Regions from separate parts of the Tardiphaga sp. 841_E9_N1_2 genome, predicted to be linked through region 2. Evidence: predicted binding sites of a transcription regulator. Region 2 holds the regulator's gene; the other holds the start of a gene.

Region 1 (3,112 bases), 2.9 Mb from region 2:
GGCCCTTCAGTGTCAGTTCACAGCGCCGAGACATGGCGAAAATCCTCTGTCATCCCCGCAGCTAAAAGGCGAAGAGCCCAAAGCCGGGCAGGGGGTCAAAAATCACGTCCATTTCAGGAGTGGCGGACGTATAGGGGGCTTGGCCGCGATCGTCAAGATATCCGGCCCGCGAAAGTCGCGGCAAAACCGGCAAAACTCCCCGCATTCGGGTTCTGTATAGCCCGGCCTACGAGCGGAAACCACATGGAATCTGGCGCGGTTCCCATCATATAAACGACGTATTCGGGCCGGAAACAGGTCGCTCCAGCCCAATTGAGCGATGCGGCCCTGCGCCTTTGGCCGGGGATCGCCGACCAGGTGATATCAGCAAGTGAGCCTTCGCACGCCCCGCTTTGTGACCCGACCGGTGACCACCCCGCGGACCGCCGCGCCCGCAAGAGTGCGGTTTGCGGGCCTTGGCGCGCGTTTCGCCGTCGCCGCGGGCCTGATGCTGCCGGTTTTGCCGGTGGACGCCTCGGCGCAGGTGCAAGGCCAGATCCAAAGCCAGACGCAAGGCCAAACTCAAGGCCAGGCCCCGGCCGCCGTGCCGGTTCAGGCCCCTGCGCAGGCGGTGTTGGCGGGCGGCAAGCTTGAGGCCAAATATGAAGCCAGCCTCGCCGGCATTGCGGTGGGCAAGGGCCAGTGGGCCATCGACATCAATGAAGACCAGTATTCCGCGACGGCCAGTGGCGGCACCGCCGGTCTGCTGAAAGCCTTTGCCGGCGGCTCGGGCTCCGGCCAGTCCACCGGCCGCGTGGTCGCGGGCGCGCTGGTGCCGTCGAATTATCAGGCCGTCACCACCTCCGCGAAGAAGTCCGAGACGATCAAGATGCTGATCACGCCGGGCTATGTGAAGGAGTTCTCCATCGATCCGGAGCCGCCGCTCGATCCCGAGAAGATTCCGATCACCGATGCGCATCGCCGCAACGTGATCGATCCGATGACCGGCTCGCTGATGCGCGTTGGCGGCACCGGCGAGTTGCTGACGCCGGATTCGTGCCGCACCGGCGCGTCGATCTTCGACGGCCGCATGCGCTACGATCTCAAGCTCGACTACAAGCGCATGGAAAGCGTGAAGGCCGAGAAGGGCTATCGCGGGCCTGCCATCGTCTGCGCCGTCTATTTCACGCCGATCGCCGGCTATGTGCCCGACCGCGCCGCCATCAAATATCTTGCCGCCCAGCGCAATATCGAAGTGACCCTGGTGCCGATCGCCGGAACCCGCGTGCTGGTGCCGTATCGCATGGTGGTGCCGACCCCGCTCGGCGTCGCCATGCTGGAAGCCACCGAATTCGTCACCACCCCCGCGCCGGCCAAGGCCGTGGCCAAGACGAACTGAGTCGACCCCGCCAGCTCATGGTTCGAGACGCGCGAAGCCGCGCTCCTCACCATGAGGGACCGAGACGGGACGCTGCCGCAATGATGCCGCAAGACAAAGTGCGCCATCGCAGCATCGTCGCAAACGCGCCGCAGGATTTGCGCAGGATCCCGGCTTGACTCAAAGCCGGTTCGGAGTCCGTGCGCTGTTCATAACTTCGGGGATTTGTCGGCCCTTGTTGCGCTGTCACAAACTTGATCTAGTCAGTCTCGGAGAATGTCAGCGCGAGATGTTGGGGTGATGCGGCCATGGAGGTGCCGAGTCACCGATTCGGGCCGCTTTCGTTCCGGACTCGTTCCAAACCATCAAAAAGCGCGGCTCTGAAGCGTCGTAACCTGTCTCGGTCTTGACAGTCGGCGACGCGGAAATATCTGAAAAACATGGCCTTTTTGTCTTCTCCGCCCACGCTGTCCAACGGCAGGGCCCCCGGCGCCGGCGTCACCGCAGTGCTCGGCCCCACCAATACCGGCAAGACCCATCTCGCCATCGAGCGCATGCTCGCGCATTCGTCGGGCATCATCGGCCTGCCGCTGCGCCTCCTGGCGCGCGAGGTCTATAATAAAATTTTGGACCGCGTCGGCCCCGAAGCCGTGGCGCTGATCACCGGCGAGGAGAAGATCAAGCCGGCCAAGCCGCGCTACTGGGTGTCCACCGTCGAGGCCATGCCGCGGGATCTCGACGTGTCGTTTCTGGCCGTCGATGAAATCCAGATCGCGGCAGATCTGGAGCGCGGTCACGTCTTCACCGATCGCATCCTGCATCGCCGCGGCCGCGACGAAACGCTGCTTTTGGGCGCCGCCACCATGCGCCCGATCATCGAGCGTTTGCTGCCCGGCGCCAGCATCGTGACGCGGCCGCGGCTGTCGCATCTGGAATTTGCCGGCGATCGCAAGATCACGCGGCAGCCGCGCAGGACAGCGATTGTCGCGTTTTCCGCCGATGAAGTTTACGCCATCGCCGAACTGATCAAGCGCCAGCACGGCGGCGCTGCGGTGGTGCTGGGCTCGCTGTCGCCGCGCACCCGCAACGCGCAGGTGGCGATGTTCCAGAACGGTGACGTTGACTACTTAGTGGCAACCGACGCGGTCGGAATGGGCCTCAATCTCGACGTCGACCACGTCGCCTTTGCCAGCGATCGCAAATATGACGGCTATCAATTCCGCCGCCTTACGCCGTCGGAATTCGCGCAGATCGCCGGCCGGGCGGGCCGCGCCACACGCAACGGTACCTTTGGCACCACAGGTCGCTGCGAGCCGTTCGAGCCCGAACTCGTCAATCAGTTGCAGAACCACATCTTCGAGCCGGTGAAGGTGCTGCAGTGGCGCAATTCGAAGCTGGATTTCTCATCGATCGCGTCGCTGCAGGTGTCGCTGGCGGAGGTGCCGCGCCACGAGGCGCTGACCCGTGCGCCGATCGCCGAGGACCTGCGCGTGCTCGATCATGCCGTCCGTGACGTCGACGTGCGCGAAATGGCGCAGGGCAAGGCCGCCGTCGAGAAACTGTGGGACGCCTGCCAGATTCCAGATTACCGCCGCATCGCGCCCGCTGCACACGCAGAGCTGGTAGTCACAATCTTCAATTTCCTGATGCAGCGTGGGCGCATCCCGGATGCCTGGTTTGGCGCTCAAATCGCGCAAGCTGACCGAACCGATGGCGATATCGACACATTATCGGGCCGAATCGCGCAAATCCGGA
Region 2 (3,112 bases):
CACGCAAGGCGGCGAGGTCGTCGGCTACGCCTATGTGGTGCTGTTTCGGAAGCGACCGGCCTATCGCTACACGGTCAAGCATTCGATCTATATCCACCACGGACATGTCGGCCGGGGCATCGGCCGGCTGTTGATGCGCGAGTTGATCGATGTCTGCGCGGCGGCCGGCTTCCGGCAGATCATCGGCTATATCGATGCCGACAACACGGCCTCGCTCGGCTTACATGAGAGCTTCGGCTTTGCCCGCGTCGGCTTGCTGCCCGGCGTCGCCTATCGCTCCGGCCGCTGGGCCGACACGATCATGGTTCAGCGCTCGCTGGCGACCGGCTCCACGACTCCGCCGCCGCCCATTGGGCGCGTGACGTCCGCGTAGCCCAAGCGACCGCGGAAGCATTTTCCATGTCCGTCGAGGATCGACGACTGGTGAGGAACAGCCTCCTCAAACCTCACTCAACGTGCGTTCTGTTGACGGCAAATTAAGCATTGCAGAACACATATGGAACATATAGTGTTCGTTCATGATTTGTTTCGAGATTCTGTGGCTTTGAGTAGTTTGAGAGTGCCCGAACTCGCGCAACCGATCTTCGAACGATCGTCTCTGGATTGAGGCTCACCGTTCGAAGGCCCTTTTAAACGCACGCGGCGGCCGACACCGTCAACTGAGGATGGCTTCAGATGCTCACGCGCAAACAATACGAACTCCTGCGATTCATCGATCAACGGCTGAAGGAAGCCGGCGTCCCGCCCTCCTTCGACGAGATGAAGGATGCGCTCGACCTGCGCTCGAAGTCCGGCATCCATCGTCTGATCACGGCGCTGGAAGAACGCGGCTTCATACGCCGTCTGCCCAACCGCGCCCGTGCCATCGAAGTCATCAAGCTGCCAGAGCTCGGCGCGCCGGTCACCGGCGGCACCGGGCGCCGCGGCTTCACGCCCAGCGTCATCGAAGGCACGCTTGGCAAGGTGCGTTCGGCCGCCAGCATCGCCAGCAACAGCGGTGATGATGACAATGGCCGCACGGTTGCTATCCCGGTCATGGGCCGAATCGCGGCCGGTACGCCGATCGAGGCGCTGCAGACCCGCAGCCACACCATCAGCATGCCCGCGGACATGCTCGGCTCCGGCGAACATTACGCGCTCGAAGTGCGCGGCGATTCCATGCAGGACGCCGGCATTCTCGATGGCGATACCGTGCTGATCCAGCGCAACGAGAGCGCCGACACCGGCGACATCGTGGTGGCCCTGATCGACGACGAGGAAGCCACGTTGAAGCGCTTCCGCCGCCGCGGCGCGTCGATCGCGCTGGAGCCCGCCAACGACGCCTACGAGGTCCGCATCCTGCCGCCCAACCGGGTGCGCATTCAGGGCAAGCTGATCGGCCTGTATCGCCGCTACTGAGATTGCGCCTCGGCGGATTACTGATCTTCGGGTTGAAGATCGGTTTCCGCTGGCGTCGCATCCACCGGCCGGTTTTGTGGCGTGCGACTGTTCTGGATCAGATCGTGCTGGGGCTCATCGGGGATGGCGCGCGACCACGGGCGGTCCAGGCCACGCGGGCGCACGGCATCGATGGTAAAGCCGTTCGCGGTTCGCTGCAGGCTCACCGCACCATTTCGTTGCAAGCGATCCTGATCGATCACCAGCGCCCTGCAATCCCTCGGCGATTGTCTCGTTGTGATGATGAGTGCCGCTTTCTCGCAATCATCTGTGAATGCATCCGGCTGTAAAACCAGCGCCACCAAAGCGCCATCGGCCAGCGCCGCGATGCACCCGTCGCGGTCGCAGGACACACCGTGGCTGAGGGAGGCATCCGTTGGCAGCCGGGCGTCGGCATCACCGGCAAGCCACTCCTTCGCGAGAAACGCATCCTTGGCGCTGCGCATCATATGCAGGCGCCCCTCCCTGCCCCGTACCGCAACGCTGTGACCGTCACCCGAAATCAGGACATCCGGCTGCTTGACCAGCAACGCCCAGACAATCGAGAGCGCAAGCACACCAAGCCCTGCGAGGCGCAACGGCGTGCGCAGCAATCCCAGCACGATGATGCCGATACTGGCTGATATCAGCGGTCCCGTCCCGAAGGCCGGCATCCGGCCGATGGCGCCGGGCAAGGCTGCCACCCATTGCGTGACGACAATCATCCACTGGATGCCGACATCCATCAGCCGCCAGAACACACCGTCAAAGCCAAACGGCATGGCCACCAAACCGAGAATACCCGTCGGCATAACCAGTGCCGAGACCACCGGCATCGCCAGGAGATTGGCGACGACGCCATAAGGCGTGACGCGATGGAAATGAAATGCGGCATAGGGCGTGGTGGCAAGGCCCGCGACCAGCGAAGCCAGTACGAGCATCGCGATCTCGCGTCCGCCCCATAGCGCCACGCGCGCGGTCGCGGAATGATCGGGCGAGGCAAACAGCGCGGGCATGCCTATCTGCACCAATGCGACCAGCCCCAGCGTCGCCGCGAATGACATCTGAAAACTCGGATGCACCAGTGCTTCCGGCGCCACGATCAGCACAACCATTGCTGCCACCGCCAGCGTACGGAACGTCACCGCCCGGCGATCGACCATGACTGCCATCAACACAACGGCCGTCATGAAAAAGGATCTCTGTGTCGCGACTTCGGCACCTGACAGCAGCAAATAGAACAGTGCTGCGAATAACGCCGCAGCCGCTGCGACTTTCTTGATCGGGAATGTCACCGTCAGGACAGGGATCAGTGCCAGCAGTGCGCGTATCGCAAAGAACACCACGCCGGCGACAACGGCCATGTGATAGCCAGAGATCGACAACACATGACCGAGGCCGGAGATGAACATCGCATCATTGACGTCAGCCGAAATCGCATCGCGGCGGCCCGTGAGCAGCGCCGTGGCAATGGCGCGGCTATCGCCCGAGAGCACGGTGCGGATCCGCGCGTCGATGGCGTCGCGCAGACCCTGCATGGTCGCTGAATAGCGTAGCGCCACACCCGGCTGTATCGGCGGATCGACCGCCTTAATGCCGCCCATCACGAAGCCTGATGCGCCGATCCCCTGGAAATACAGATCGCGGCCAAAGTCGTAACTCCCTGGCCGGAGCGGCGACAGCGGCGGCTGCAGCC

What was found. Region 2 encodes LexA, which represses DNA repair genes until DNA is damaged. Its sites were predicted from a motif close to TGTTCNNNNTGTGTTCNG; they were not measured.
Region 1: AB8A50_RS18815 (helicase-related protein) is a predicted target of LexA. The motif match lies at 1,700-1,717, and genes of this name have one in related genera.

Annotation. Positions count from the first base shown of each region.
Region 1 is NZ_JBPWQC010000001.1:3,904,695-3,907,806, reverse strand. Features, by position in the region: gene rpmB (50S ribosomal protein L28) at 1-34, opposite strand, end outside; gene AB8A50_RS18820 (DUF3108 domain-containing protein) at 407-1,378, shown strand; gene AB8A50_RS18815 (helicase-related protein) at 1,798-3,112, shown strand, end outside.
Region 2 is NZ_JBPWQC010000001.1:1,034,623-1,037,734, reverse strand. Features, by position in the region: gene AB8A50_RS04855 (GNAT family N-acetyltransferase) at 1-373, shown strand, start outside; gene lexA (transcriptional repressor LexA) at 676-1,398, shown strand; gene AB8A50_RS04845 (ComEC/Rec2 family competence protein) at 1,416-3,112, opposite strand, start outside.